4 regions of the Sodalis sp. RH22 genome follow, and region 2 is predicted to be linked to each of the others. Evidence: predicted binding sites of a transcription regulator. Region 2 holds the regulator's gene; each other region holds the start of a gene.

The links. The regulator sigma-54, encoded in region 2, starts transcription at its own class of promoters, with help from an activator protein. The targets are predictions, from matches to a motif close to GTTGGCACANNTTTCGCTNT.
Positions count from the first base shown of each region.
Region 1: a site for sigma-54 is predicted at 2,239-2,258, ahead of glnK (P-II family nitrogen regulator). Genes of this name have one in related genera too.
Region 3: a site for sigma-54 is predicted at 3,676-3,695, ahead of glnA (glutamate--ammonia ligase). Genes of this name have one in related genera too.
Region 4: a site for sigma-54 is predicted at 2,589-2,608, ahead of ACL2XN_RS15585 (gamma-glutamyltransferase family protein). Genes of this name have one in related genera too.

Region 1 is NZ_CP178731.1:2,494,529-2,502,479, forward strand. Features, by position in the region: gene tesB (acyl-CoA thioesterase II) at 1-414, shown strand, start outside; gene amtB (ammonium transporter AmtB) at 521-1,807, opposite strand; gene glnK (P-II family nitrogen regulator) at 1,849-2,187, opposite strand; gene ACL2XN_RS11495 (SmdB family multidrug efflux ABC transporter permease/ATP-binding protein) at 2,508-4,289, opposite strand; gene ACL2XN_RS11500 (SmdA family multidrug ABC transporter permease/ATP-binding protein) at 4,282-6,051, opposite strand; gene ACL2XN_RS11505 (Lrp/AsnC family transcriptional regulator) at 6,103-6,558, opposite strand; gene ACL2XN_RS11510 (PLP-dependent cysteine synthase family protein) at 6,679-7,719, shown strand; gene queC (7-cyano-7-deazaguanine synthase QueC) at 7,792-7,951, shown strand, end outside.
Region 2 is NZ_CP178731.1:4,553,082-4,561,032, reverse strand. Features, by position in the region: gene lptA (lipopolysaccharide ABC transporter substrate-binding protein LptA) at 1-557, shown strand, start outside; gene lptB (LPS export ABC transporter ATP-binding protein) at 572-1,297, shown strand; gene rpoN (RNA polymerase factor sigma-54) at 1,345-2,778, shown strand; gene hpf (ribosome hibernation promoting factor) at 2,802-3,089, shown strand; gene ptsN (PTS IIA-like nitrogen regulatory protein PtsN) at 3,196-3,675, shown strand; gene rapZ (RNase adapter RapZ) at 3,787-4,641, shown strand; gene npr (PTS phosphocarrier protein NPr) at 4,638-4,910, shown strand; gene ACL2XN_RS20680 (BglG family transcription antiterminator) at 4,911-6,824, opposite strand; gene dagF (2-dehydro-3-deoxy-phosphogluconate aldolase) at 6,831-7,571, opposite strand; gene ACL2XN_RS20670 (DgaE family pyridoxal phosphate-dependent ammonia lyase) at 7,568-7,951, opposite strand, start outside.
Region 3 is NZ_CP178731.1:3,845,453-3,853,403, forward strand. Features, by position in the region: gene deoC (deoxyribose-phosphate aldolase) at 4-681, shown strand; gene deoR (DNA-binding transcriptional repressor DeoR) at 729-1,502, shown strand; gene typA (translational GTPase TypA) at 1,581-3,404, opposite strand; gene glnA (glutamate--ammonia ligase) at 3,801-5,210, shown strand; gene glnL (nitrogen regulation protein NR(II)) at 5,348-6,397, shown strand; gene glnG (nitrogen regulation protein NR(I)) at 6,405-7,817, shown strand; gene ACL2XN_RS17490 (YshB family small membrane protein) at 7,949-7,951, shown strand, end outside.
Region 4 is NZ_CP178731.1:3,421,973-3,429,923, forward strand. Features, by position in the region: gene ACL2XN_RS15570 (amino acid ABC transporter permease) at 1-625, opposite strand, end outside; gene ACL2XN_RS15575 (transporter substrate-binding domain-containing protein) at 639-1,430, opposite strand; gene ACL2XN_RS15580 (MurR/RpiR family transcriptional regulator) at 1,660-2,505, opposite strand; gene ACL2XN_RS15585 (gamma-glutamyltransferase family protein) at 2,652-4,238, shown strand; gene hpxX (oxalurate catabolism protein HpxX) at 4,338-4,547, shown strand; gene ACL2XN_RS15595 (AtzE family amidohydrolase) at 4,544-5,953, shown strand; gene ACL2XN_RS15600 (aspartate/glutamate racemase family protein) at 6,012-6,752, opposite strand; gene ACL2XN_RS15605 (GntR family transcriptional regulator) at 6,867-7,583, opposite strand; gene ACL2XN_RS15610 (NCS1 family nucleobase:cation symporter-1) at 7,728-7,951, shown strand, end outside.

The DNA of each region.
Region 1 (7,951 bases), 2.1 Mb from region 2:
AAACTGACCGGTGAAAAGCCGATAGAAATGCGTCCGGTTGTTTTCCATAACCCGTTTAAAGGCGCCGTGGAAAAACCCGTGCGTTATGTTTGGCTGCGGGCTGCGGGCACACTGCCGGATGATCGTGAATGCCATCAATTCCTGCTGGGCTACGCGTCCGATTTTAACTTCCTGCCCACAGCGCTCCAGCCGCATGGCGTGGGGTTTCTTGAGCCCGGGGTGCAAATCGCCACCATTGATCATTCGATGTGGTTCCATCGCCCTTTTCGTTTTGACGATTGGCTGTTATATGCGATAGAAAGCCCTTCGGCGTCCGGCGCGCGGGGATTTGTGCGCGGACAGATTTTCCGCCGCGACGGGGTGCTGGTAGCCTCGACGGCGCAGGAAGGCGTGATGCGGCACCATGGGGTGTGAACCCACCCGGCCCGCCCGGCGCTTTGCGCAAATGAAAACAGGGGCGATAAATCGCCCCTGCTGATTTTCCATGGCCGGTTATCGTGCCCCGGCGCTGCATAGAAAATTATTCGTTATAGGCATTTTCGCCATGGCTGTTGACGTCCAGGCCTTCGCGTTCCTGTTCTTCGGACACACGCAGACCCACCACCATATCGGCAATCTTGAAGCCAATAAAGGCCACGACGCCGGACCAGACCAGACAGACGATCACGCTGAACAGCTGAACCCAGAGCTGGTGCCCCATGGTAACACCCTGAGCGTAACCCACGCCGCCGAGCGAGGCGGAAGTGAATACGCCGGTCAGCAGGCAGCCTACGATACCGCACACGCCGTGCACGCCGAATACGTCGCAGACATCATCCACCCGCAGCCATTTTTTCAGGGCAACCACACCCCAAAGCCCGGCTACGCCGCCCACCAAGCCAATGACCAGTGCGCCACCGACGCCGACGGTGCCGGCGGCAGGAGTGATGGCGACCAGACCGGCGATACAACCGGAGCAGGCGCCCAGCAAGGAAGGCTTGCCGCGCAGCATCCACTCAACAAACACCCAGGACAGGATGGCGCCGGCGGTAGCCATGACGGTATTGAGGAAAGCCAGTGCGGCAATTTCGTTGGCGGCGCTGGCGGAACCGGCGTTGAAGCCGAACCAGCCGACATACAGGATCGCGGTACCGGTAAAGACCATCGGCAGGTTATGCGGCTTAAACGCTTCCTTGCCGAAACCTGAGCGTTTGCCCAGCATATAGGCACCCACCAAACCGGCACTCGCCGCATTGATATGAACGACAGTACCCCCGGCGAAGTCCAGCGCGCCCTGCGCCGCCAGATAACCGCCTGCCCAAACCATATGCGCCATCGGCAGGTAGGAAAAGGTCAGCCATACCAGCACAAAAATCAGCACCGCGGAGAAACGAATACGTTCCGCCAGGGCGCCGACAATCAGACCGACGGTAATACAGGCAAACGAACATTGAAACGCGACGTGGATCAGTTGATAGAACGTACCGGTCAGCGCCGTCAGCTCAATATTCTTCAACATGGTCCAACCGAACCCGCCGAAAAACGGATTGCCCTCGCTAAAGGCCAGGGAGTAACCGTAAATCAGCCACAGCACGCAGACCATGGCGAAGGTGACCGCAACCTGGGTCAACATCGACAGCACGTTTTTGGCGCGCAGCAGGCCGCCGTAAAACAAGGCAATCCCCGGTAAAGTCATAAACAGCACCAAAGCGGTGCTTATCATCATAAAAGCGTTATCGGCCTTGTCAGCAACAGGCGCTGCGGCCATGGCCCATGTCGGCAACAATGCTACTGCGCCGAGGCTGGTCAATGAGACAAGTTTCTTCATTTTCATTCATCCCTATCCACAAAATTCGCGCGTGTGTGTCGTTAAAGTGCTGCTTCGTCGGTCTCTCCGGTACGAATCCGGATGACCCGTTGTAGCTCAGCAACAAAAATCTTGCCGTCGCCGATCTTTCCGGTATACGCCGCTTTACTGATGACATCGATAACTTCATCTAGCTGATCGTCGGCAATGGCGATATCAATTTTTACCTTGGGCAGGAAATTAACGCTGTATTCGGCCCCGCGATACAGCTCTGCATGGCCCTTTTGCCGTCCAAAGCCTTTGACCTCGGTGACCGTCAGCCCTTGAATGCCCACAGCAGAAAGCGCTTCTCGCACGTCTTCTAATTTAAATGGTTTAATCACCACGGTTACCAGCTTCATATGTTCCCCCTCAAGAATTTGGATCTGAACTCGCGATCGCTACGCCTGAGTAAAGCAAAGCATGTGCCACAAATGTTTTGAAATAGAAATTTACCGTTGGACGCCCGCCGATACAGCAAAACCCGCCTCAGGCGCAGCATTGGCTCCGGCGACGCGCAAAAATACACCAGCGAGGCGCACTGTATTAGTGCGCTACGCCAGATTACGGTGCAGAAAGGGGAATATCGGCGCCGGGATGCTCAATCCCGGTGCGCGCTGCGCTTAAGCGCCCAGCATGCTTATCCGCGGCTACCCACGGGCGGCACATCCGTCGCACATCGTCAGCCGTGCCCCGCGCCGGCCACCCTGACGTCGGCGGCGAGCGCCCTGCCGGCCTGCTGCAGTTGATACATCTGGAAATAGCGGCCCCGCTGCGTTAACAACGCCTCGTGGGAGCCCCGCTCCACCGCTTCGCCACGGTGGAGCACCAGAATTTCGTCAGCCTCGACGATGGTGGATAAGCGGTGCGCGATAACCACCAGGGTGGTCTGGTGGCGGATAGCCGCCAACGCCCGCTGGATCGCCTGCTCGGTGCCGGAGTCGATATTGGCGGTGGCCTCGTCGAGGATCAGGATTTGCGGAGTGAGGACCAGAACCCTGGCCATGGCCAGCAGCTGTTTTTGCCCGACCGACAGGGTATTGCCCTGCTCGCCGAGGCCGGCGTGGATGCCGCCCGGCATGGATCTGACCAGTTCCGCCAGTTGCACCTGTTCCAGGGCATGCCAGGCCCTGGATTCGCTGATATCACGCCCCAGGGTAATATTGGTGAATACAGTGTCCGCCATGACCACCGGGTCCTGCTGGACGATGGCGACGCCTTGTCTGAGCACCCGGTGCGACAGGCTGGCGATGGGCCGGCCGTCGAGCAACAGCGCGCCCTCGCTGATGGGATAATAGCCCATCATTAAATTAGCCAGGGTGCTTTTACCGCTGCCGGTATGCCCCACCAGCGCGATAAAGCGCCGGGATGGCACCGACAGGGAAATATGCCGCAATACCGGCGTGGCATCGCGGTAGGAAAAGCTGAGGTCGCGAATATCAATACGTCCGCTGCTCAAGGGCCGGTCGTCGTCGCCGTACTGCTGCCGGTCGCCGTCCATCAGTTCAAAGATGCGCTCGCCCGCCACCACGGCCTGCTGCAGCATCGATTGCTGGGTGGTCAGTTCAATCAGCGGCTCATTTAAGCGGCCGAGATAATTGATAAAGGCATACAGTACCCCGACCCCGACGGTGCCCGCCGGGCTGAAGCTAAACAGCATCAGCAGCCCGCATAATACCAACGCCGACAGCAGGCTCAGGAGCGGGCGCAGCAAAAAGCCCTCAAGCCTCAGGGTCTGCATCCGCGCCAGGTAATGGGCGTGGCTGGCTTGCGCCAGCCGTTGGCCGAAACGCCCCTGCTGGCGAAACTGCTGGATGACGCTCATGCCGCTTATCGCTTCATTAAAGCCATTGTTGATATCCGCCAGATAGGCGCGCAGGCGACGCACGATCGGGGTGCTGAAATGCTGATACACCGTCATTACCAGCGCCACCACGGGGAAGATCACCATCGAAATGGCGGCCATGCGCCAGTCCAGCATAAACATCGCAATAAGCATGGCGCCCACCAGGGCGATACAGCGCAGCACCGTCGCCATCACCGTGACGTAAAGATCCTTGACCACCTCGGTATCATTGGTCACCCGCGAGATAAGCTGGCCCACCGGCTGGGTATCAAAGGCGCTCAGCGGCTGGCGCAGCGCGGCGTCCATTACCTCGGTGCGCAGTTGCTGCACCACGTCGAGCGCCGTTTGGTTGAACAGCAGTGCTTGGTAGTAGCGCAGGGACGCGGACACCATCTGCAGGGCGATATAACCCAGCGCCAGCCCGGTCACCAGCAGCGGCGGAAAGGTTTTCAGCGGTACGACCCGGTCGATAAAAAAGCTGATCACCACCGGGCCGGCGACTTCCGCGCCGGCCGCCAGCCACAGCATGACCACCGCCAGCGTCAGCGGTTTGCGGTAAGGCCGGCTGTAGGCCAGCAGCCGTTTCAGCGTCGGCCACAGGGTTTGCCATTTACGCATCGGCCGCCTCCTGCCCGTCCGGATCGGCGCTGAGCGCTGCTTCCAACTGCTGGTAGCGGAACATATCCCGATACCAGCCCTCTTCCTGCAGCAGATGCTGATGTTCGCCCCGCTGGGCAAGGGTGCCGTGGCGCAGCACGACGATTTCATCGGCCGCATTCAGCGCCGACAGCCGGTGGGCGGTAATGATCAGGGTACGTCCCTCGCCCCACTGCCTGAGATTGCGCAAGATGGTATGTTCGGTACGCCCGTCCACGGCGGAGAGCGCGTCGTCGAATATCAGGATTTCCGCCTCCAGCAGCAGGGCGCGGGCAATGGACAGACGCTGTTTTTGCCCGCCGGACAGCATCACGCCCCGCTCGCCCACTTCGGTTTCATAGCCCTGCGGCAGCCGCAGGATATCCTCATGCACGCAGGCAAGGGTCGCCGCCCGCTCGATTTGCTCCCGGGTGGCGTCCGGCCGGCCGAGGGCGATATTACGCGCCACGCTATCGGAAAATAAAAACGGCGTCTGGCTGACCACCGCCAGGCGGCTATGCCACTGATCAAGGGAGACATCGGCAAGGGACATACCGTGGAAACGGATCTCGCCCCGGGTCACGTCAAAATGCCGCTGCAGCAGCGATAACAGCGTGCTTTTACCGGCGCCGGTCGGGCCGCAGATACCCAGCACCCGTCCCGGCGCCAGCCGCAAATGGATATTATTCAATGTCGGCTGCGGCGTGTGCGGATAGCTGAAGCTGTCGACGTCAACCTCAAGGACGCCGCGTCCGGGGGGAAGCATTTCCTTACCGTCCCTGACCTGAGGAGCCTCGTCCAGCGTTTGGCGGATCCGGCTATAGGCGGCGCTGCCCCGCTCGACAATATTAAACATCCAGGCTAATGCCAGCATCGGCCAAATCATCAGGCCCAGATACATAATAAAGCTGGTTAACTGCCCAAGCGTCAGCAGATCGTTCATCACCATCCAACTGCCGCCCCCGATGGCCAGCAGGTTAGAAAAGCCGACGGTCAGGTAAATGGTGGGATCGAAACGCGCGTCAATGCGCGCCACGCGCATATTTTTTGCGCCGGCGTCGGCGGCCACCTGCACAAACCGCTCCGACTGGTATCCCTCCAGACCGAAGGCCTTGATCATGCGGATGCCGGTAAGGCTTTCCTGCGTTTGGTTATTGAGTGACGAAAACGCCGCCTGGGCGGTTTTAAACCGCCGGTGCAGCTCATCGCCATTGTGTTTAATCAGCAGCGCCATGACCGGCATCGGCAGCAGCGACAGCAGGGTAAGCTGCCAGCTTATCTGCACGCTCATCACCACCAGCACCGACAGGCCCATCACCAGCGAGTCCACCAGGGTCAGCACCCCTTCCCCGGCGGCGAATACCACCCGGTCCACGTCGTTGGTGGCGCGCGCCATCAGATCGCCGGTGCGGTGGCGCAGATAAAAACCCGGCAGTTGATGGCTGAGCAAATGATAAAAACGGGCGCGCAGCTCCACCGCCAGCTTATAAGAGGCGCCGAACAGCAGCACACGCCATACGTAGCGCAGCAGGTATACCAGCACGGCGGTAAACGCCATGACGCCCAGCCACATCATGATCATCCGCGTGGAGGCCCGATGCTCCGTCACGCCGTCCACGATAACCCCGACCAGTCTGGGCGGGATCAGTTGCAGTATGGCGATAATGATCAACAATAAGACCGACCCCAGATAACGTCGCCATTCGCGGCGAAAATACCAACCTAATTGTGCAAATAATCTCACGCAGTTTTATTCCAAACCTATTGAAAGTGACCCGCCGCAGCGAAAGATAAATTATAACGGCAATACGGTGGTATTTTTGATTTGTTCCATGGCAAAACTCGAGGTCACATCGATGAGGCCAGGCACGCCGTTCACCAGCCGCTTATAAAAGTTGTCGTAGCTCTTCATATCGCTCGCCACCACCTGCATCAGGTAATCATACTCGCCGGCCATGCGATAAAAGGCCAGCACTTCCGGCATTCCTTTAACCTGCGCCACAAAGGCCTGATACCAGTCGCTATTATGCTGCTGTGTTTTAATCAGCACAAAGGCGGTCAAGGCCAACCCCAGCTTTTCATTATCCAGCAGCGCCACCTTAGCGCGCACGATACCGGTTTCCTCGAGACGTTTAAGACGTTTCCAGCATGGTGTGGAGGTCAGGTTGACCGCATCCGCCAGCGTCTGAAGCGAAAGCGTACAGTCTTGCTGCAGCAATGAGAGTAACGTGCGGTCAGTTTTATCTAGCATAAGTATCTTTTGGAGAAAATATTTCTCTTATCACACGTTAATCGAGTGAAAAAGGCAACTTATTTTTTCTTCATCCCCGCTATGCTGTGAACCCCCCCTTCCGCATTAAGGATAATTATTATGACCGCGCCCTGGGTGAAACAGGCCATCAGCGAAATCCAGTCTGATTTCCAGCGCTCCGCCGATACGCATTTAATACGGTTTCAGCTGCCGGCGTTTCCGGGCATTTTTTTCTATCTGAAAGATGAAAGCACCCATCCCTCGGGCAGCCTAAAACATCGGCTGGCCCGCTCGCTGTTTTTATACGGCTTGTGCAACGGCTGGATAAAGCAGGGCACCACCATTATCGAGGCCTCGTCAGGCAGCACGGCGGTTTCGGAGGCCTATTTCGCCCGGCTGCTCGGCTTGCCTTTTATTGCCGTCATGCCGGAATGCACGGCTAAACGTAAAATTGAACAGATTACTTTTTACGGCGGCCGCTGCCATTTTGTCGGGCATAGCGCCATGATCTATGACGAAGCCAAAGCCCTGGCCCATGAGTTAAACGGCCATTATATGGATCAGTTTACCTACGCGGAGCGCGCCACCGACTGGCGCGGCAACAATAATATAGCGGAAAGCATTTTTCGCCAGATGGCGCAGGAGCCCTGCCCGGAACCCGATTATATTGTTATGAGCGCCGGCACCGGCGGCACGTCGGCCACCCTCGGGCGCTATATTCGCTACCAGGGTCATAACACCCGGCTGGTGGTGGTCGATCCGGAGAATTCCGTCTTTGCTGAATATTTTCATCACCGGGACGCCGCGCTCACCGCAAGCATAGCCAGCCGGATCGAAGGCATCGGCCGGCCGCGCGTGGAGCCGTCGTTTATTGCCGATGTGATTGATGAAATGATCCAGGTACCCGACGCCGCCACCATCGCCACCCTTTACTGGCTCGAGCCTATCCTCGGCCGCCGGGTGGGGGCGTCCACCGGTACCAATATGTGGGGCGCGCTGCAACTGGCCGTCAGGATGCGCGCCGAAGGAAGGCAAGGCGCCATCGTTACGATATTGTGCGACGGCGGGGAACGCTACCATGACACCTATTATCAGATGGAGTGGGTACGTGAACATATCGGCGACCTGAGTCCCTGGCAGGATACATTGACGGCCCTCTAAGTGCGGGAAAGATGCCAAATGGCCACGGAGGCGTTACCATAAGGGCCGTGGCTCCTTAAATTGAGTAATACAATGACACAAGCGGTGGTGGTTTTTAGCGGCGGGCAGGATTCAACCACCTGCCTGATCCAGGCCTTAACGCACTATGACGAGGTGCACTGCGTTACGTTTGATTACGGCCAGCGGCACCGGGCTGAAATCGACATAGCGCGCGCCCTGGCGCTCAAGCTGG
Region 2 (7,951 bases):
TCTGTTACGTTTTTGCGGCCGGCGCGCTGCTGCTGGCGAGCGCCAATGCCCTGGCGCTGACCGGCGATACCGACCAGCCGATCAATATTGATTCCGAGCAGCAGGCCGTCGATATGCAAACCAATGTCGTCACCCTTACCGGTACGGTGGTGGTCAAACAAGGCTCCATCGACATCCGGGCGGATAAAGTGGTCATCACCCGCCCCAACGGCGAACAGGGCAAGGAAGTGGTCGAGGGTTACGGCAATCCGGTGACGTTTTACCAGATGCAGGACAACGGCAAGCCGGTGAAGGGCCATGCGCAAAAGGTCCGCTATGAGCTGGCCAACGATTTTGTGGTGCTGACCGGCGACGCTTATCTCGAACAGCTCGACAGCAACGTCAAGGGCGATCGCATCACCTACCTGGTGAAACAACAGCAAATGGAAGCCTTCAGCGACAAGGGCAAACGGGTCACCACCGTATTGGTGCCGTCCCAGCTGCAGGATAAGAACCCGGCGGGCGCGGCACCCAAAGCGTCCTCAGCGCCCAAGGCGCCCAAATCCGGCAATAAATAAGAGTAATTGAACCCATGGCAACATTAATCGCAGAAAACCTGGCTAAAGCCTACAAGGGCCGACATGTGGTGGAAGACGTCAGCCTCAAGGTCAGCTCAGGGGAAATCGTCGGGTTGCTGGGGCCGAACGGGGCCGGCAAGACCACCACGTTCTACATGGTGGTCGGCATCATCCAGCGCGACGCCGGGCGCATTATTATCGATGACGACGATATCAGCCTGCTGCCGTTGCATACCCGCGCCCGGCGCGGCATCGGCTACCTGCCGCAGGAAGCGTCGATTTTCCGCCGCCTGAGCGTGTTTGATAACCTGATGGCGGTATTGCAGATCAGAAACGATCTCAGCGCTTCGCAGCGCGACGACCGCGCCAATGCGCTGATGGAAGAATTCCATATCGCCCATCTGCGCGATAACCTGGGGCAATCATTATCCGGCGGCGAACGGCGGCGGGTGGAAATTGCCCGCGCCCTGGCGGCCAACCCCAAATTCATCCTGCTTGACGAGCCTTTTGCCGGCGTCGACCCGATTTCCGTCATTGATATCAAGAAAATCATTGAACATCTGCGCGATAGCGGCCTGGGCGTGCTGATTACCGATCATAACGTACGCGAAACATTGGACGTCTGCGAGCGCGCCTATATCGTAAGCCAGGGACATCTTATCGCCCATGGCACACCCGCCGAAATCCTTCAGGACGAGCAGGTGAAGCGTGTTTATCTGGGCGAAGAGTTCCGCCTCTGATAAGGTGTCCTGAAGTGAAAGCCCCAAGAGGTTAATTGACGCATTATATGAAGCAAGGTTTGCAACTCAGGTTTAGTCAGCAACTCGCCATGACTCCGCAGTTACAGCAAGCAATACGCCTGCTGCAACTGTCTACGCTTGAACTTCAGCAGGAGATTCAAACCGCGCTGGAAAGCAACCCCTTACTTGAGCAAACCGATGTCCATGAAGAAATAGACTCACACGACGTACCCGACAGCGAATCGCTTGATACCCGCGAGGCGATGGAGCAGAAGGACATGCCGGAAGAACTGCCGCTGGACGCCACCTGGGACGAAATGTACTCGGCGGGCACGCCTTCGGGCACCGGCACCGACTACCGCGACGAAGAACTGCCGATTTACCAGGGCGAGACCATCCAGACCCTGCAGGATTATCTGATGTGGCAGGTGGAGCTGACGCCGTTTTCCGATACCGATATCGCCATTGCCACCTCCATTGTCGACGCGGTGGATGAAACCGGTTACCTGACGGTGCCGCTGGAAGATATCCTGGAGTGCATCGGCGACGACAGCGTCACCATGGACGAAGTGGAAGCGGTATTAAAACGCGTGCAGCGCTTTGATCCGGTGGGCGTGGCGGCGCGGGATCTGCGGGATTGCCTGCTGATCCAGCTATCGCAGCTGTCGAAGGATTTCCCTTACCTGAACGAAGCCAGGCTTATCGTCAGCGACTATCTCGATCTGCTGGCCAGCCATGATTTCCGCAGCCTGCTGCGATCCACCCGCCTAAAGGAAGACGTGCTGAAATCCGCCATGGCGCTGATCCAATCCCTCGATCCCCGGCCCGGCCAGTCAATCAATACCACCGAATCGCAATATGTCATCCCGGACGTCCTGGTGCGCAAGGTGCATAATCGCTGGACGGTGGAGCTCAATACCGACAGCATTCCCAATCTTAAAATCAACCAGCAATACGCCGCGCTCGGCAATACCACCCGCAATGACTCGGACGGACAATTTATCCGCAGCCATTTGCAGGAAGCGCGCTGGTTGATCAAAAGCCTGGAAAGTCGTAATGACACGCTGTTAAAAGTGACCCGCTGCATCGTGGAGCAGCAACAGGCGTTTTTCGATCAGGGAGAGGAGTATATGCGGCCCATGGTGCTGGCGGATATCGCCCAGGCGGTGGAGATGCACGAATCGACGATATCCCGCGTCACGACGCAAAAATATCTGCACAGCCCGCGCGGCATTTTTGAACTGAAATATTTTTTCTCCAGCCACGTCAATACCGAGGGGGGAGGCGAAGCGTCTTCTACGGCCATTCGTGCGCTGGTGAGAAAATTAATTGCCGCGGAAAACCCGGCGAAGCCGCTAAGCGATAGCAAGCTGACCACCCTGCTTTCCGATCAGGGCATTATGGTGGCGCGGCGAACCGTGGCAAAATACCGAGAGTCTTTGTCCATCCCGCCGTCAAACCAGCGTAAGCAAATGGTTTGACCTCTACAGAGAAGGAAGACACTATGCAGCTGAATATTACCGGACAGCGCGTTGAAATCACCGATGCTTTGCGCGATTTCGTGACGACGAAATTTTCCAAGCTGGAACAATACTTCGACCGGATCAATCAGGTATATATTGTTCTGAAGATCGAAAAAGTCCAGCAGATTGCCGAAGCGACGATCCATGTCAACGGCGGTGAGCTGCACGCGACGTCAGAGGCGGACGATATGTATGCCGCCGTCGATTTGCTGATCGACAAGCTGACGCGCCAGTTGAACAAACATAAAGAGAAACTGAAACAGTACTGAATTCACTGTAGCCATTATCGCTACCTAACCTCACATCGGCTCGTTATCCGTACGATAACGGGCCGATGAGTCTTAAAGGTGAAACAAGCGCCTTAAGTGAAATGAAATGACTAACGATACAGCTTTGCAAATAAACACGGTGTTAAGCCTTGAGTGCACCCGCGGCTCCATCCACTGCCAGAGCAAAAAGCGCGCGCTGGAAATTATCAGCGAGCTGGCGGCCAAGCAGCTCAACCTGGCGCCGCAGGTGGTGTTCGAGGCCGTATTGACCCGTGAACGCATGGGCAGTACCGGTATCGGCAACGGTATCGCCATCCCGCACGGCAAGCTGGAAGAAGACACCCTGCGCGCGGTCGGTGTGTTTATCCGCCTGGAGCAGCCCATTGCCTTTGATGCGATAGATAACCAACCGGTGGATTTGCTGTTTGCGCTATTGGTGCCGGCCGAGCAGTGTAAAACCCATTTGCACACCCTGGCCCTGGTGGCCAAGCGCCTGGCCGATAAAACGGTCTGCCGTCGCCTGCGCGCCGCGCAAAGCGATGAAGAGCTGTATGCCATAATGACGGAAACGGAAGCCGGGTCTTAACGCGCCGGGTCGGATTGCCTGCCCGGCGCTGTACCGACCAGCGGGGAGTCATTGGCGCGATTACGGCAAGCGTGACCAATGGGTCAATAAAAATACCAGAGGGGAGTCGTCATGGTGCTGATGATTGTCAGCGGTCGATCCGGTTCAGGGAAATCAGTCGCGCTGCGCGCGCTGGAAGATATGGGGTTTTATTGCGTCGATAACCTGCCGGTGGTGCTGCTGCCGCAATTGGCCAATACGCTGGCCGATCGGAATATCTCCGCCGCGGTGAGCATTGATGTGCGCAATATGCCCGAGACGCCGGAGATTTTCGAGCACGCCATGGACAACCTGCCGCAAAGCTTTTCGCCGCAGCTGTTGTTCCTCGACGCCGATCGCAGCACCCTCATCAGGCGGTATAGCGATACCCGGCGCCTGCATCCGTTATCCAGCAAGAACCTGTCGCTGGAAAGCGCCATTGATGAAGAGAATGAACTGCTGGAACCGCTGCGCTCCCGCGCGGATCTGATTATCGATACCACGGAAATGTCGGTGCATGAGCTGGCGGAAATGCTGCGTGCCCGGCTGCTGGGCAAACGCGAGCGCGAGCTGACCATCGTGTTCGAGTCTTTCGGCTATAAGCACGGCCTGCCCATCGACGCCGATTATGTTTTCGACGTGCGTTTCCTGCCCAACCCGCACTGGGATCCCAAACTGCGGCCGATGACCGGGCTGGATAAGCCGGTGGCGGCCTTTCTCGACCGCCATACCGAAGTGCATAATTTTATCTATCAAACCCGCAGTTACCTGGAGTTATGGTTGCCGATGCTGGAAACCAATAACCGCAGCTACCTGACCGTGGCCATTGGCTGCACCGGCGGCAAACACCGCTCGGTCTACGTGGCCGAGCAGCTAGCGGACTATTTCCGTTCACGCGGTAAAAACGTCCAGTCCCGGCACCGCACCCTGGAAAAGCGCAAACCATGACGGTTAAACAAACGGTGGAAATCAAGAACCGCCTGGGCATGCACGCCCGGCCGGCAATGAAGCTATTCGATCTGGTGCAAAGCTTTGACGCGGAGGTGTTGCTGCGCAACGATAGCGGCACCGAAGCGGAAGCCAGCAGCGTTATCGCCCTGCTGATGCTGGACTCGGCCAAAGGCCGGGTGATCGAGGTGGAGGCCACCGGCCCGGATGAGATACAGGCGCTGGCGGCGGTGATCGAGCTGTTTAACGCCGGTTTCGACGAAGACTGATCATGCGCGGCTCAGGCTATCGATGGCCACCGCCTTGAAGCCGGCGAAATCGAGGCTGTCGCGCAGCCTGGGCATGGAGCGCTCGCGCACGAAGGTCACGAACAGCTCATAGATCGCCATCGCCTCTTCATAATCGGTCTTATTGATCGCCAGCAGGAAAATCACGTAGGCGGTTTCATTATCGCCCCAGGCTATGCCCTGCGGCGCCAGAATGGTGTAAATCACCGTCTGCCTGGCCAGCAGCCCCAGGGAATGCGGCAGCGCAATGCCGTCGCCCAACAGGGTACTGACGATAGCCTCGCGCTCCACCACCGAGGGATAGAAATCCTTATCCACAACCCCTTCCCGCTTCAGCTGGCCGCATACCTGCTTAAACAGCGCCTGCTGGGTCAGCGGCCGGTCGACAATCATAAAATGCTGTTCAGAAAAGAACTTTTCCAGCATATAAGGGCGGGTGCGATCCACCAGCACCAGTTTGCCCAGCTGTTCGAGCTGATAGTCGCTGGGGAACGGCGCCAGCACCATCACCGGTTTGTTTTTTTCACCGATCCTGACGGTGGAAATGACAAAATCCTCCTCCAGCGCCGGCAGCTTGTCATATTCCCGTAATGAAATCACCTGCGTCACGGCAATCTGCGGATATTTGCGCTTGAGCATCGCCTGGATCATGCGCACCGTCGAGTTGCCGCTGTCGCAGACCAGCAGCGCCTGCGGATGGCGCTGGTAGCCGATATTGTAGTGCCGTTCCAGGCCGACGCCGATATGCAGGACCAGATAGCCTATCTCGTTTTCACTGATGACATACGGGGTATATTTGCCCCAGCTGGTTACCGCCGCCAGCGTCACGTCATAGGCCATGGGATAGTGCTGCTTGATGTTGGCCAGCAGCGGATTGGGAATGGTGATTTGATAGCGCACCCGGGTGATCATGGTCTTGATATGGGTCAGCAGGTCGGCGCGCAGCTGGCTGTCGTTTTGCAGGTTATAGTTATAGTGGCTGTTGATATAGCTGAGGATATAGTCCACCAGCGTTTCGTCGTCGTCGGCGTTAATGGACGAGGGATTGATGTCCTGTATCCGCCGCGCGGCAATATGGATGCGCAGGTAATTTTCCTCCGCCGCCGAAAAGCCCTTGCCGGTTAACGGTTCGATCAGGCGCACCAGCTGCGCGGACGCCGTTTTAATCCCCTCGTCCACCTCCTCCATCGGGAAATCCGGCAGGGGGTAGCCTTGCCGGATGCGTTTGACCGCCACCGCGCTGTACAGGGCCAGATATTGTTCGCCCTCATCGGTAAGCTTGATGCCGCTGGCCACCAGGCTTTGGTGCCAGGCCGGCTTCAGCCGCGGCAGAATATCGAACGGCAGCTCGCCGCTGGCCAGCAGATAGCTGTCATGCTCGTCCAGCGACAGGGAATACATCAGATCGGTCAGGCACACCCGGATGGACGCTTCCTTGCCGAACAGCTTCATGCCGTGGCGGGGTTTGGTCTCGATGGTCAGATCGTAGCGCGACAGCCGTTCGCGCACTTCGCCCATATCGCTTTGCAGCGTGCCGCGGCTGACATACCATTCGTCGGCCACATCCTCCATCTTAAAGGCATAGGCCGAGCTTAAAAAGCGTACCATCAGCGCCGGGATACGCTCGGCGCTGGAATGAGGCGTGCGATTTTGGCGCGGCGTCTGCCGGGAGAGCGAGGCAAAAAGCGGCTCGTCGTCGATTTTCAACTGATAGCCGCTGCCGCGGTTGAGAACAAACTGCGCGCCATGGCCGGACAGGATGGCGTTCAGCGCCTGGATATCGGCCCGCACGGTGCGGGTCGATACCGAAAAACGTCTGGCCAGCTCTTCCTGCGGCAGCGATTCCGCCTGTAATGCGTCGAACATATTGGCCAGTCGCTGGTTAGGAAATCTCACCATGGCTTATGCAACCTGCTTTTTTACCAGCGCCAGCAATGTCGCCACGTCCTGGGGGCGGGTATTGCCGGTCTCTTTGTCGATAATCGAGCTGTAGATATGCGGAATGATGCGTTTGACCCCGGCGTCCAGCGCGATCTGCAGGATCGGGGCGAAGTTGTCCAGATCGATGCCGCCGGTCGGTTCCAGATAAAAATCATGACGCGCGCAGGCCAGCGCCACCGCCCGGTATTCATCCAGGTGATCCAGCCCGCCCATGGGGAAAAACTTAATGGAGCTGCCGCCCATGTCCTTTAGCAGGGCGATGGCCGTTTCAACGGGAACGATGCCGTCGGGCGACCTGGCGCTGAGCGGACCGGTGGAGATTTTCACCAGCCCCGGCCGGCCGGTGGGCGACACCAGGCCATTGACCAGGGTATCGGTCTGGCCGAGCAGCGCGCGGCTGGCGCCGACGCCGGTAAACACCTGGTTGACGTGCTGCGGCTGCAGGACGCCGGCAATGGCGGCGACCATCGCCGACTGGTTCGGATCGCCCGCTCCCAGGCCAACCGACAGCGCGTTGTCAATCAGGGCGGCGTAGGCGCGCATATCCTCGACGGCCGACGGCACGTCGGGATAGTTTTTCGAGAGGACGCCAACCAGCACATGGCCTTCCGCCGCCTCGTAGATGGCGCGCGCGTTTTCTTTGGAGCCGGCCAGAACGTTCAGGCAAACCCGGTCGCGGTAATAATTGGGGGTTAATTTCATGAACGGGATCCTTTTCCTATTTCACTGATGCGTGAACAAATGATATCAAGCTGGGCCGGGGTCACGCTGCGCACATCCACCTCGATAATGCCCGCGTTAGCCTTATACCCGCGAAAATAAATCGCCGGATTGCCCATTTTCAACGCCGAGACGATATCCGCCGTGGCGATGCCCAATACCGTCTCGTCAAAATGGATTTCGGCGCGGGCGATGTCGCGCCCCGCCCCATCCCACACCACCCGCGCGCTGATGCCGGCCAGGGTATTCAGCCGATCGATAAACGGCGTCATTTTGGCCACCATCTCGCCGCCCGACTCTTTTTCACGCGCCAGATAGCTTTCGATGGCCTGGGTCAGGCCCAGTATGCCTTCCTTGCCGAT
Region 3 (7,951 bases), 710 kb from region 2:
AACATGACTTCCCCTGAAATCGATTTTGCCCCTTACATCGACCATACCCTGCTGGCGCAGGATGCCACCGAAGCGCAGATCACCACGTTATGCGGCGAGGCTAAACAGTGCGGATTTTATGCGGTCTGCGTCAATTCCGGGTATGTGCCGCTTGCCGCGCGCTTGCTGCGCGACAGCCCGGTAAAGGTCTGCTCGGTGATCGGCTTTCCGTTGGGCGCCGGCCTGACCTCCGCCAAGGCGTTCGAGGCGCAGGCGGCGATTGCGGCGGGTGCGCAGGAAATAGATATGGTGATTAACGTCGGTTGGCTCAAAAGCGGCAATATTGACGCGGTAACCGCCGATATCCGCGCGGTCCGCGAGGTTTGCGCGGCTATTCCGTTGAAGGTAATATTGGAAACCTGTTTGTTGAGTTCACCACAAATTGTCGCGGTTTGCCGGATATGCCGCGAACTGAAGGTGGCGTTTGTGAAAACATCCACCGGCTTCAGCACCGGCGGCGCAAAAGAAGAACATGTCAGGCTGATGCGCGAAACCGTCGGCGGGGAGCTGGGCGTTAAGGCCTCCGGCGCCGTACGCGATCGCCAGACCGCCACCGCCATGATCCTGGCCGGCGCCACCCGAATCGGCACCAGTTCAGGTGTCGCGATCGTATCGGGCAAGGCGTCCGCCAGCGACTATTAATTTCTGAGAACCCGGCGGAAATCGGGTCTGATAACGCAGGATGTCATATGGAAACGCGGCGCGAAGAAAGGATTAATAAACTGATACTCGCCCTGAAGCGGGAAGATAAGCTTCATTTGAAAGATGCCGCCGTCCTGCTGGGCGTCTCGGAGATGACCATCCGCCGCGATCTCAGCGCCGAACCCGCGCAGGTCGTACTGCTGGGCGGTTACGTGGTTAACGATCCGCGCAATAATAACGTTACCCACTATTTTGTTTCGGATCAAAAAGCCAAGCACGTTGAGGAAAAAACCCTTACCGGCCGCCTGGCGGCGGCGCTGATCGAGCCGGACGACACGGTTTTTTTCGACTGCGGCACCACCACCCCGTTTATCATCGATGCGATTGACGATGACCTGGCGTTTACCGCCGTCTGCTATTCCCTGAATACTTTCCTGGCGTTACAAGATCATCCTAATTGCAAAGTTATTTTATGCGGCGGCGAGTTCCACCCCGCCAACTGCATCTTTACGCCGCTGACCCAATATTCCATCCTGGATAATATCCGCCCCGATAAAGCGTTTATCTCCGCGGCGGGTATTGATATCGGTTTCGGCGCCACCTGCTTTAACTTTGACGAACTCACCATGAAGCATCGCGCGTTGTCCATGTCGCAGCAGGCAATCCTGGTGGCCGATCACAGTAAATTCGACAACATCAAACCCGCCTTTATCGGTGCTTTATCCTTGTTTCATACCCTGATAACCGACCAATCGCCGCCGCCGAAATTTCATGAGTATTGCCAACAGCATGACATCAGGCTGCTTTATCGCCGGGAATAGCTGAACGACGGGCAAAAAAATGCCGGGCTGCTTACGCAGACCGGCATTGTTACGTTATCGCCGCCTGGGCCGACGGGTTTAAGCTTCTTTACCCGAACGGTTAGCGCGTTTACGGTCATTTTCGGTCAAATGACGTTTACGTAAACGCACGGACAGCGGTGTCACTTCCACCAGTTCATCATCATCGATAAACTCCAGGGCCTGTTCCAGCGACATCTTGATCGGGGTCACCAGCGTCGTGGCCTCATCGGTGCCGGAAGCACGCATGTTGGTCAGTTTTTTACCTGTCAGGCAGTTTACCGTCAGGTCGTTGGAACGGGTGTGGATGCCGATAATCTGGCCTTCATACACTTCCGCGCCGTGGCCCAGGAACAAACGGCCGCGATCCTGCAGGCTGTACAAGGCGTAGGCTACCGCTTTGCCCTGGCCGTTGGAAATCATCACGCCGTTCTGGCGTTGGCCGATTTCACCCGGACGGACATCGTCATAATGGCTGAACGACGAATACAGCAGGCCGGTGCCGGACGTCATGGTTAAAAAGTCGGTGCGAAAACCAATCAAGCCGCGGCTGGGGATGATGTAATCAAGACGGATGCGTCCTTTGCCATCCGGCAGCATATCGCGCATTTCACCTTTACGGATGCCCATGGCTTCCATAACCGGGCCCTGGTTCTGTTCTTCGATATCCAGGGTAACCTGTTCGAACGGCTCTTGTTTCTTGCCGTCGACGGTACGATAGATAACTTTCGGGCGCGATACGGCGATTTCAAAACCTTCACGCCGCATGTTTTCGATCAGCACCGACAAATGCAGCTCGCCGCGGCCCGAGACCAGGAAGGTGTCCGGATCGACGGTTTCTTCCACGCGCAGGGCCACGTTGTGCACCAGCTCTTTGTTCAGGCGCTCAAGGATCTGGCGGGAGGTGACGTATTTGCCTTCCTTGCCGCAGAACGGCGAGGTGTTGACGCCGAACGACATGGAAACGGTAGGTTCGTCCACCGTCAGCGGCGGCAACGCTTCGACCAGGGCCTGATCGCAAATGGTATCGGAGATATTCAGCTCGCCAAGGCCGGTAACGGCGATGATATCACCCGCTTCCGCCAGCTTGGACTCGATGCGCAGCAGGCCCATATGGCCCAGCACCTGGCCCACTTTGCCGTTGCGACGCTTACCTTCATGGTCGATGATGGTAACAGACTGGTTCGGTTTAACCGAGCCGCGTTTGATGCGGCCGATACCGATGACGCCAACATAGCTGTTGTAGTCAAGCTGCGAAATCTGCATCTGGAACGCGCCGTCGCTGTCGACGTTCGGCGCTTCGACGTTCTTGACGATGGATTCAAACAGCGGGGTCATGTCGCTGGCCATGTTCTCGTGCTCATAGCCCGCAACACCGTTTAACGCGGAGGCATATATGATCGGAAAATCCAGTTGCTCATCGGTTGCGCCGAGGTTGACAAATAAATCAAACACCTGGTCCACTACCCAATCAGGGCGGGCGCCGGGACGGTCGACTTTATTGATGACCACAATGGGTTTGAGACCGTAAGCAAAGGCTTTCTGGGTCACGAACCGGGTTTGCGGCATGGGTCCGTCCATGGCGTCGACCAGCAGCAATACCGAGTCAACCATGGACATCACGCGCTCAACCTCGCCGCCGAAATCGGCATGTCCGGGGGTATCAACGATGTTGATACGGTAGTCGTGCCAGTTAATAGCGGTATTTTTAGCGAGGATGGTAATCCCGCGCTCTTTCTCCAAATCGTTGGAGTCCATGACGCGCTCAGTGGCGTCGTTGCGGTCACCCAATGTTCCGGATTGTTGCAACAGCTTATCGACCAGGGTAGTTTTACCATGGTCGACGTGCGCGATGATGGCGATGTTACGCAAATTTTCGATCACAACTTTGCCTCAGGCATTAGAAATAGCGCGTTATTGTACACGTAATAAGCGAGGGACTAAACAAGATCGCGACGATCTCTGCATTTGCGTCATTTTTGACGCTTCGTCATCCCTTTCTCAGTGCATTATTTCACCTCGCCCCATTTATTGCACCAAAATAGTGCCCACTTACTGCCCAAATGCACTAATATAGCGCTATCCCACCAATCTGGTGCAGGCGGACTTTGGTTAATAAGGCCGGAAACGCGGCCCTTCTCATCATTTTGGCAATGTTGGCACACTTTTAGCTACTGTTTATACCAGTCCAGTTTAGCCTAGCCCAGCTAAGTTAAATAAAATTCGATCCATACGATTTCGTTCCACGACGACAATGGCACATCCGGGAGAATACAAGTTATGTCCGCTGAACACGTTTTGACGATGCTTAACGAGCACGAAGTAAAATTCGTCGACCTGCGTTTCACTGATACGAAAGGTAAAGAACAGCACGTCACTATACCAGCCCATCAGGTAGATGCCGACTTCTTTGAAGATGGAAAAATGTTTGACGGCTCCTCCATTGGCGGCTGGAAAGGCATTAACGAGTCCGACATGGTGCTGATGCCCGATGCCAGCACGGCGATGCTCGACCCCTTCTATGAAGAAACCACCCTGATTATCCGTTGCGACATCCTTGAGCCTGCCACCATGCAAGGCTACGATCGCGACCCGCGTTCCATCGCCAAACGCGCCGAAGAGTTTCTGAAAACCTCCGGCATTGCCGATACCGTGCTGTTTGGGCCGGAACCTGAATTTTTCCTGTTTGACGATATCCGCTTTGGTTCGTCAATTTCCGGTTCCCATGTCGCTATTGACGACGTTGAAGCCGCATGGAATACCGATAAAGTTTACGAAGGCGGCAATAAAGGCCATCGTCCCGGCATCAAAGGCGGTTATTTCCCGGTTCCCCCGGTGGATTCATCACAGGATCTGCGTTCCGCCATGTGTTTGACCCTGGAAGAAATGGGCCTGGTGGTTGAAGCTCATCACCATGAAGTCGCCACCGCCGGCCAGAACGAAATCGCCACCCGCTTCAACAGCCTGACGAAAAAAGCCGACGAGATCCAAATTTATAAATATGTCGTGCATAACGTTGCCCATGCCTTCGGCAAAACGGCGACCTTTATGCCGAAACCGATGTTCGGCGATAACGGCTCGGGCATGCACTGCCATATGTCGTTGACCAAAGACGGCAATAACCTGTTCTCCGGCGACAAGTACGGCGGCCTGTCCGAAACCGCCTTGTTCTACATTGGCGGCGTCATCAAACACGCCAAGGCCATCAACGCCCTGACCAACCCGACCACCAACTCCTACAAGCGTCTGGTCCCGGGATATGAAGCGCCGGTTATGCTGGCCTACTCCGCCCGCAACCGCTCAGCCTCCATCCGTATCCCGGTGGTCGCCAGCCCGAAAGCCCGTCGTATCGAAGTGCGCTTCCCGGATCCGGCCGCCAACCCATACCTGGCGTTTGCCGCCCTGCTGATGGCCGGTCTGGACGGGGTTATCAACAAAATCCATCCTGGCGATGCCATGGACAAAAACCTCTACGATCTGCCGCCGGAAGAAGCGAAAGAAATCCCACAGGTGGCCGGTTCGCTGGAAGAAGCCCTTAAGGCGCTGGACGCGGATCGCGAGTTCCTGACCCGTGGCGGTGTTTTCACCGACGACTCCATCGACGCGTATATCACCTTACGCACGGAAGAAGTAGACCGTATTCGCATGACGCCGCATCCGGTGGAATTCGAGCTGTATTACAGCGTATAACTTGACGTTTTTTTGTTGCCGTGGAAACTTTCAGCCCATCTTCGGATGGGCTTTTTTCTCCAGCAAAGCTTGCGCGCAGCCATGCGCATGACGACATAACGGACTAAATGCACTGGTAGAGTGCGGGAGACTGCTTTATGGCTACAGGCTCATTGCCCGATGCTGGGCAGATCCTTAATTCCCTGATCAACAGCATATTGCTGCTGGATAATGACCTTGCCGTTCATTACGCCAATCCGGCGGCGCAACAACTTTTAGCGCAAAGCTCGCGCAAGCTTTTTGGCACGCCGTTGCCTGAGCTGCTGGGCTATTTTTCGCTCAACGTCGAACTGATGCGCGAAAGCCTTAACGCCGGCCAGGGGTTTACCGATAACGAGGTCACGTTGGTGGTTGACGGGCGGGCGCATATCCTTTCCCTTACCGTGCAACGCCTGCCCGAGGATTTTTTCCTGATGGAGCTGGCGCCGATGGATAATCAGCGCCGCCTCAGCCAGGAACAGATTCAGCATGCCCAGCAGGTGGCGGCACGGGATCTGGTGCGCGGCCTGGCCCATGAAATCAAGAACCCGCTGGGCGGTCTGCGCGGCGCGGCGCAACTGCTGGCCAAAGCATTGCCCGATCCCTCGCTGCTGGAATACACCAAGGTGATCATTGAACAGGCCGACCGCCTGCGCAACCTGGTCGACCGATTGCTCGGGCCGCAGCAGCCCGGCATGCACGTTACGCAAAGCATTCACCAGGTGGCCGAGCGGGTTTTCCAACTGGTCTCGCTGGAAAAGCCGGATAACGTCACTCTCCTGCGGGATTACGATCCCAGCCTGCCTGAACTGGCTCACGATCCCGATCAAATGGAACAGGTATTGCTGAATATTACCCGTAATTCGCTGCAGGCGCTGGGTGAAGACGGTGGCACGATCACGATACGCACCCGTACCGCGTTCCAGTTAACGTTGCACGGCGTTCGTTATCGTTTGGTAGCGCGAATTGATATAGAAGACGACGGCCCGGGCGTACCGGCGCAATTACAGGATACGCTGTTCTACCCCATGGTCAGCGGCCGTGAGGGCGGGACCGGTTTAGGGTTATCCATTGCCCGCAGTCTTATCGATCAAAATTCGGGTAAAATTGAATTCAACAGTTGGCCGGGGCATACCGAATTTTCGGTGTTCCTGCCTATTCGCCAGTGAGGTCACTATGCAACGAGGGATAGTCTGGATCGTCGACGACGATAGCTCCATCCGCTGGGTGCTTGAACGCGCCCTCACTGGAGCCGGACTGACTTGCGCCACTTTTGAAGGCGGCAATGAAGTGCTGGAAGCGCTCTCCACCCAAACTCCGGACGTATTGTTATCAGATATCCGCATGCCAGGCATGGACGGCCTGGCATTACTCAAACAGATTAAACAGCGCCATCCGATGCTGCCGGTCATCATCATGACCGCACACTCCGATTTGGACGCCGCGGTCAGTGCTTACCAGCAGGGCGCGTTTGATTACCTGCCCAAGCCGTTCGATATCGATGAGGCGGTGGCGCTGGTTGAGCGCGCGGTCAGCCACTATCTGGAACAGCAGCAGCCGGCGCGCGCGCAGCCGCCTAATGGCCCGACTACCGATATCATTGGTGAAGCGCCGGCCATGCAGGACGTCTTCCGCATTATCGGACGCCTGTCCCGCTCCTCCATCAGCGTCTTGATTAACGGTGAATCCGGTACCGGTAAGGAACTGGTTGCCCATGCCCTGCACCGCCATAGCCCGCGCGCCAAGGCGTCGTTTATCGCGCTGAATATGGCGGCGATTCCGAAGGATTTGATTGAATCGGAACTGTTCGGCCATGAGAAAGGCGCCTTTACCGGCGCCAATCAGGTACGTCAGGGACGCTTTGAGCAAGCGGACGGCGGTACCCTATTCCTGGACGAAATCGGCGATATGCCGCTGGATGTCCAGACCCGCCTGCTGCGCGTATTGGCGGACGGCCAGTTTTACCGGGTCGGCGGTTATGCGCCGGTCAAAGTCGACGTCAGGATTATCGCCGCCACCCATCAGAATCTGGAGGTACGGGTGCAAGAGGGCAAATTCCGCGAGGATTTGTTCCATCGCCTGAACGTTATCCGGGTGCATTTACCGCCGCTGCGGGAACGGCGGGAGGATATTCCCCGCCTGGCGCGCTATTTCCTGCAGGTGGCGGCCAAGGAGCTGGGCGTTGAACCGAAAAACCTGCATCCGGAAACCGAAACCGCGCTGACCCGCCTGCCATGGCAAGGCAATGTCCGTCAGTTGGAAAATACCTGCCGCTGGCTAACCGTCATGGCCGCCGGCCAGGAAGTGTTGATCCAGGATCTGCCGCCGGAATTATTTGAAAGCACGGCACCGGACGCCACGGTTCAATCATTGCCGGACAGTTGGGCCACCCTGCTGGCGCAATGGGCGGACCGCGCCCTGCGTTCCGGTCACCAGAACCTGCTTTCCGAAGCCCAGCCGGAGATGGAAAGAACCCTGCTGACCACCGCCCTGCGCCACACCCAAGGTCATAAACAGGAAGCGGCCAGGCTGCTCGGCTGGGGCCGCAATACCCTGACGCGTAAGCTAAAAGAGCTGGGCATGGAATAAAAGTCCAGGTTTTATAACCTGGCGGAATAGCGGCGTAGAAAAAAGCAAAATAACGTGCAAAACGGCGTTATTTTGCCCTTTACATCCCGATTGCAGACAGTATGATCTTGTCGCTGACCGGGAGGAAGACCATG
Region 4 (7,951 bases), 1.1 Mb from region 2:
ATACCTGGCGCATCAGCAGCGACAGCATCAGATACATCAGCGTCACCACCAGGTACACCTCAAAACTCAGGAACGTGCGCGACTGGATAAGGCTGCCGGCAAACGTCAGTTCCTCATAAGACACCTGGGAAACCACCGACGATCCGAGCATCACGATCACGCACTGGCTCACCAGCGCGGGGTAGATGCGTTTTAATGCCGGCGGCAGCACCACCCGCAGGAAGACCTGGCCGCGCGACAGGCCGAGCACCCGGCCGGCCTCCCACTGCCCCTTCGGCGTGGCCTGGATGCCCGCGCGGATGATTTCCGTGCTGTAGGCGCCGAGATTCACCACCATCGCCAGCAGCGCCGCCTCGCCGGCGGTCATTTTCAGCCCCAGCGCCGGCAGGCCGAAGACGATAAAAAACAGCTGCACCACAAACGGCGTATTGCGGATAAGCTCCACATAGACGCCCCATAACCGGCCCGGCACGACATACCGGCCGCTGCGGATAGCCGCGCCGCACACGCCGAGGGTAATACCGCCCGCCGTGGCGGCGGTGGTCAGCATCAGGGTCACCCACAGCCCGGACAGCAGTTCGGGCGTATAGGGCCACAGGGCGGCGAAATTAAGCTGATAGGTCATGGGCGCGGCGTCCTCAGGCGCCCAAATCGGCCGGCAGCGGCGCTTTCATCCATTTTTCGGACAGACTGTTGAGGGTATTGTCTTTCAGCGCTTCGTCGATCAGGGCGTTAACCTTCTCCTTCAGCGCCGGCTCATCCTTGCGCAGGCCGACATAGCACGGCGAGTCCTTAAGCATAAATTTCGCCGCCGGCGCCTTGGCCGGGTTCTGGCGGGCAATGGCGCTCACCACCAGATTACCGGTCGCCACATACTGCACCTGGCCGGACATATAGGCCGACAGCGTGGTGTTGTTATCTTCATAACGCTTGATCTGGGCATCCTTCGGCGCCAGATCGGTCAGCACCATATCCTCCACCGCGCCGCGGGTCACCCCCACCGTTTTGCCGGCCAGTTCCGCCGGCGCTTTCAGCCCGTCGTCCTTCGGCCCGAAGACGCCGAGGAAAAACGGCGCGTAAGCGCGGCTGAAATCAATGGTTTTTTCGCGCTCGGCGTTTTTACCCAAACTGGAAATCACCAGATCGACCTTGTCCGTTTGCAAATAAGGCACCCGGTTGGCGCTGGTCACCGGCACCAGTTGCAATTTCAGCTTCATCTTGTCGGCCAGGTAACGCGCCATGTCGATATCGTAGCCCTGGGGCTGCAGATCGGTGCCGACCGACCCAAAAGGGGGGAAGTCCTGTGGAATGGCGACCCGCAGCACGCCGCGCTGCTGGATTTGCTGTAACTGATCGGCCAGGGCCGCCCCCGCCTGGGTAAACAACAGGACCGCGCCCGCCAGGGCTATAAGCTGTTTTCTGATTTGCATACCGGGTTCCCAAGATGAAGTAATGAAACAAATGATTCTCAGGCTAATTATCTGCAACTAATGTGCCAAATGAAACCATTGATTCACGCCGGGGAACACCGGGGGGAAACATCAGGCCAGCCCCGCCATAAGCGGGGTTATGCTAACGGGAATGGCAAAGCCTTGGCCCTGCGGCGGGAAAATAACGCACCCATAAAGTGCAAGCGCACCGCTATGTCGCGCTGTTTTTTTATGAACCCCGGGGTTCAAGCTCATCCAGTTCGCCATACCCATCGGCGATACTGTGGATGCGCGCCCGTCCCTGGGCCAGGGTATGATGCAGCAATGCGTTGCTGATAAGGTTCGCCAGGCTCATGGCAGACGAGTAGGAATCAAACGCCGATACGCTGTCAAGCGTTGCGGCGATATGCCAGCGCGCCAGCGGAATCAGCGCCTGCGCCTGGGGCTCGCTTATCAGCAGCACCGGCACGGCGTTATTTTTAAGCTGCAGTAATAACGGCCGGATTTGCGGCGTGCGCCGGCGAAACGCCACCACCACCACCATATCCTCGGCGGTCAGATCCACTATTTCTTCGGCCAGCGTCTGCCCCGGCTGCGGCAGCAGGCTCACCCGCCCGCGCACCTGCAGTAGTTGCTGGCGCAGGTGCATCGCCACCGGATAGCTGTTGCGCAAGCCCACCAGGCACAGACGCCGGGCATTATCCATCGCCGTTATCACCGCGGAAAACTGCGCGCCGTCCAGCCGGTTGACCCAGTAGGTCAGGTTAGCCATTTCCTGTTTGTAATGCCGTGACAACAGCGTGTTGCCCTGGACCGCGTCGCGGCTATCGGTTAACGGCATCCCGCTTTGGCGCAACACCCGCAGTTCGTCGCGCATCTGGCGATAGTTATCATAACCCAGGCGTTTGAACAGCCGGCTGACGGTCGCCTTGGAGACGCCGCTTAAACGCGACAGCTCCGCGCTGTTATAACTGATCAGATCGTCGAAATGATCGAGGATAAACGCGGCGACCCGCTGTTCCTGCGGTGAAAGCTGCGCATAAGCGGCGCGCAGGCGCTCATCGAATTGCTTCATATCTCCTTCCCGGCTGCAACCTTTGTTTCATATTACCCTAGCATATCCTGCCGCGGCGCAGGCAAATGAATCCGGCGGCGCGGGTTGGAACGCCTCTTGCTTAACTGTTGCCAGCCTCCGCCCGTTAACAAGAGATATTGACCAAGATGAACAACAGTTCCATGGCGCCGATGGGCATGGCGGTGACGCCGCATCATCTTGCCAGTGAAAGCGCGCTGGCCGTCCTGCGCGCGGGCGGCAACGCCATTGAAGCGATGGTGGCCGCCGCCGCGTCCATCGCGGTGGTCTACCCGCATATGAACGGCCTGGGCGGCGATGGTTTCTGGCTTATCGTGCCGCCGCGCGGCGAGCCGGTCGCCATCGATGCCGGCGGCCCGGCGGGTTCGCTGGCGACTTTCGATTTTTACCGGGATGAGGCGCTTATCCCCCATCGCGGCGCGATGTCGGCGCTGACGGTGGCGGGCACGGTGGCCGGCTGGGCTGAGGCGCTGTCGCTCTCGGCGGAAATGGGCTACCCGCGGCTGCCGCTATCAAGCCTGCTCGCGGATGCCATCCGTTATGCCGCCGACGGCATGCCGGTTTCCCTGTCGCAGGAACAGGCTTCCCGCGCCAAATTCTCCGAACTGGCGGGCCGGGCGGATTTTGCCCGGGTGTTTTTTCCCCATCGGGAGATTCCGCTGGCCGGTAGCCGCTTTACCCAGCCGCGGCTCGCCGAAACCCTTATCGCCCTGGCGGAGCAGGGACTGGACAGTTTTTACCGCGGCCCGGTAGCCGCCGGCATGGCCCAGGAAATGAAGGCGATCGGCATGCCGGTCACCGCCGCGGATTTGGCCGCTTACCGCGCCAGACGGCGCGCCCCGCTGCGCCTGGCGCACGGCAAAGGCGAGCTGTTTAACCTGGCGCCACCCACCCAGGGCCTGGTGTCGCTGGCCATCCTCGGCATTACCGATCGCCTGTCCATGGCCGCGCAGTCTGAAACCCAGACCATCCATCGCATCGTCGAGGCCACCAAGCTGGCGTTCGCGCTGCGCGATGAAGTTATCACCGACCCGGCGCACCTGGCCTGCGATCCTGACGCCCTGCTGGCGCCCGCTTTCCTGGACGGCCTGGCGCGCCGGGTGGACGCCGAACGCGCCGCGCCCTGGGGCAGTATGCTGGCGCCGGGGGATACGGTATGGATGGGCACGGTGGACAGCAGCGGGCTGGCGGTGTCCTTTATCCAGAGCATTTACCACGAATTCGGCAGCGGCGTGGTGCTGCCGAAAAGCGGTATATTGTGGCAAAACCGCGGCGCCGCCTTTAGCCTGGAGCCCGGGCATTTGCGGGCGCTGGCGCCGGGCAAATATCCGTTCCATACGCTTAATCCGGCCGCCGCAAAGCTGCATGACGGCCGGGTCATGGTCTACGGCGCCATGGGCGGGGACGGCCAGCCGCAGACCCAGGCGGCGATATTTACCCGCCATATCATGCAGGGCATGCCGTTGCAGCAAGCCGTCAACGCGCCCCGCTGGCTGCTGGGGCGGACCTGGGGGCAGGCCACCGATACCCTGAAACTCGAAGGGCGTTTTAGCGGCGCCACCTTTGATGCCCTGCGCGCGCTCGGCCACGAGGTGGAGTCCCTGCCGGATTTCAGCGAAGCGGTCGGACACGCCGGCGCGATAGTGCGCCATACCAACGGGATGCTGGAGGGCGCGTTTGACCCGCGCAGCAACGGCAGCGCCGCCGGATTTTAGTGTTAACAAAACCTGGAGAACCTGATGGATAAGCCCTTGATTCCGACCGATGCGGTACCCATGGTTTCCGTACCGGGCGATTCAGCGCCCGGAGACTCAATGCCAAACGATTCCTTGCCTGGCGATGCCGTTCCCATCGATTGCGCGGCGTATATCCGCCAGATGGAAAGCGTGCTGGCGCTTAAGCTTGATGACGCCAGGCGCGCGGAGCTGCTGGCGCAGTTTGAGCGCATCGCCGCCATGGCGGCCCCACTGATGGCCTTTCCGCTGGATGACCGGCTGGACGTGGCGGGAGTCTACAAGGCATGAACATCACCACCCTGGCGTCATTATCGATAGCCGAGATCACCGCCCTGCTGGCCGGGGGCGAGGTATCGGCCCGTGAGATCGCCCGCGCCGTCCTGGACGCCATCGACGCCGCCAATCCGGCGCTGAACGCCTGGACCCGGGTCACGACGCAGAGAATGTTAAGCGAAGCCGACGCCCTGGACGCGCTGCGCCGTGCCGGCTCCCCCCTGCCGCCGCTGGCGGGCGTCCCTTATGGCGTGAAAAACCTGTTTGACGTGGCGGGCGAAACCACCCTGGCCGGCGCCAGCCTGTACAGCGATCGCGCCGCGGCGCAGCGGGACGCCTGGGCGGTGGCCAAACTGGCCGGCAGCGGCGCCATGCTGTCCGGCATGCTGAATATGGATGCCTACGCCTATGGTTTTACCACCGAGAACAGCCATTATGGCGCTACCCGCAATCCACGGGACCCGGCGCGCATCGCCGGCGGCTCCTCCGGCGGGTCGGCCGCCGCGGTGGCCGCCGGGCTGGTGAAGTTTTCCCTGGGCAGCGATACCAACGGTTCCATCCGGGTGCCGTCGTCACTGTGCGGCATCCTGGGCTTAAAACCCACCTTCGGCCGGCTGTCGCGCGGCGGTACGCATTCATTTGTCGCCAGTCTGGATCATATCGGGCCGATGGCGCTGTGCTGTGAAGATCTCAGCGCGGTCTATGACGCGTTGCAGGGCATTGACCCCGGGGACGGGTTCCAGGCCGACCGGCCGGTCAGCCCGACGCTACCGCTGCTGGACCGGGGACAGGAGGGGCTGCGCTGCGCGGTGCTGGGCGGGTATTTCCGCGCTTGGTGCGACGCGGATGCCGCCAGGGCGCTGGACACCGTCGCCCGGGCGCTGGGCGCGGACGAAGAGGTGATGTTCCCCGAGGCGGCGCTCGCCCGCTCGGCGGCCTTTATCCTCAGCGCGTCGGAGGGAGGCAACCGTTACCTGCCGGCGTTGCGGCGGGAACCGCACCGTTTTGAGCCGCTGTCGCGCGAGCGCCTGCTGGCCGGCGCGATGCTCCCTTCCGCATGGTATATCCAGGCGCAGCGTTTTCGCCGCTATTTGCAGGAGCGCATCCAGCCGCTATTCGCCCACTGGGATATTTTGCTGGCGCCGGCCACGCCCTGCTGCGCCACGCTTATCGGCCAGGACACGTTTACCGTTAATGGCCAGGCGCTGCCGGTGCGCGCCAGCATGGGCATGCTGACCCAGCCGGTGTCGTTTCTGGGTCTGCCGGTGGTGACCGTACCGCTCACCATCGCGGGCGGGATGCCGATCGGCGTGCAGCTGATCGCCGCGCCGTGGCGTGAGGATCTCTGCCTGCGCGCCGCGCGGGCGCTGGAGCAAAGCGGCGTGGTAGCGGCGACCGCCGCCTGCCAAAAAGCGGCCTGACGGCTGACGACGCAGGCCACAGCGGGCAACGTTAAATGCCGGGTTTTTACGGGCTGGTCTACAGGTTCAGCCCGTTAAAATGGCCGCTGATCTCTTTTGGCAGGGGATAATCCAGATCGCCGTATTTGCTGGTGGACAATCCCATGGCGTAAAGGGATTCAATCAGCTTGATGGCGGCGCTGACGCCGTCTATCACCGGCAGTTGCAGTTCCCCGGTCAGTTCCTGCGCCAGGTCGGCCATTCCGGCGCAGCCCAGTATAATGGCGCCGATACCGTCTTCCCGCTTGGCCCGGATGCAATGCTCCCGCACCTGCTGCTGCGCCAGCCCCGAATGATCCTCCAGCGCCAGCACCGGTAAATCAATGGCGCGCAGCCGGGAACAGTGCCGCTCGAAACCGTAGCTGTGCAATAGCTGGCGGGCGATAACCAGCGTGCGCGGCAGGGTGGTGACCACCGAAAAACGGGTCGCCACCAGGGTCGCCATATGCATCGCCGCCTCGGCAATGCCGACCACCGGCGCGCCGGCCAGTTCCCGCGCCGCCAGCAGGCCCGGATCGCCGAAGCAGGCGATGACATGCCCGTTCATCCCCTGTTCGCGGCCCTGTTTCACCCGTTGCAGCACGCCCATGGTCGCCACCGCTTCGTCGAAATGCCCTTCCACCGAGGATACGCCCTCCGCCGGACAGACCGCGACGATATCGGTGCCCGGCGCGGCAACGCGCCGCGCGGCCGCCTGGATCCGCTCGGTCATGGCAACGCTGGTGTTGGGATTGATTAATTGTATACGACAAGCGGCCATTATCGCGGCTCCTTTCTACCTGTGCCTGCACCGAATATACGGCGATGGTTATCCGGTTACGCCCGGGCGGGCGGCCAGATTTCTGTGCCGCCCGGGGCCGGAACCGGGCAAGTACTACCCTTTTACCGCCGGCGAGAATAAGCGCGCAAAGTCCGGCGTGGTTTCGCCGCTGCGCTCGAAATGAAGATTCGCCAGGATATCGTCGAAATGCTGTTCCATCTGCCGCACCAGCGATGGGGTATCCCCCGCCTTTAACACCGCGACCAGCTGCTGGTGATCATGGCAGCGGCAACCCTGCTGCCACGGCGCGCCATAAGCGGCAATCACCAGCGAGGAGCGCAGGGTGAGCTGCGAGACCATTTGCGTCAGCACCTCGTTGCCGGAAATCGCCTGCAGCTGCACATGGAACAGCGCGGAAAGACGAATCGCGGTGGCGCCGTCCCGCTCTTCATGCGCCCTCGCCTCCCCGGCCAGCAGATCCTCCAGCGCGCTGATATGCACCGCCTGGCAGTGTGCCGCCACCTGCGGTAAATTCGCGCACTCCAGCATGCGCCGGGTCAGCAGGACATGACGCGCCTCATCCACCCCCGGGGTGATCACCTGCGCACCACGCTTGGGCGTAAGCCGGATCAAATGCACTGCGGCAAGGCGCTGCAGCACTTTGCGAATGCCGGTACGGCTGATGCCGAAGGCCGCCGCCAGCGCTTCCTCCGGCAATTTGCTGCCGGGCGGCAGCTGATGCTCGACGATGGCTTTAACTATGGCGTGATAAATCTCATCGTCCTTATCCTGCGAAAAAACAGTACTTTTCAGGCCGTACCAACTGGACATTCACCGCTCCTGTATACGATAGAGATCTATTTCCGTATACCAAAATTAAAAATTAAGTATACACATTTTGTCGCATTGGCCTGGATCCTGCAAATCATTCCTCAGTACCGACATCCAAGGGTAGTGATAAGAGGAGCACATTTCATGCCAAACACTCATCAGGTAAGCGATAGCATTGGATCCACCGATCACAGCCGTTACAGCCCCAAGCTCTGCAACGAGGATTTAGCCCCTACCCGCCAGCAGGACTGGAGCTGGTACAATATTTTTTCATTCTGGATGTCGGACGTGCACAGCATGGGCGGCTACGTGGTGGCCGCCAGCTTTTTCACCCTGGGACTGGCGAGCTGGCAGGTATTGTTATGCCT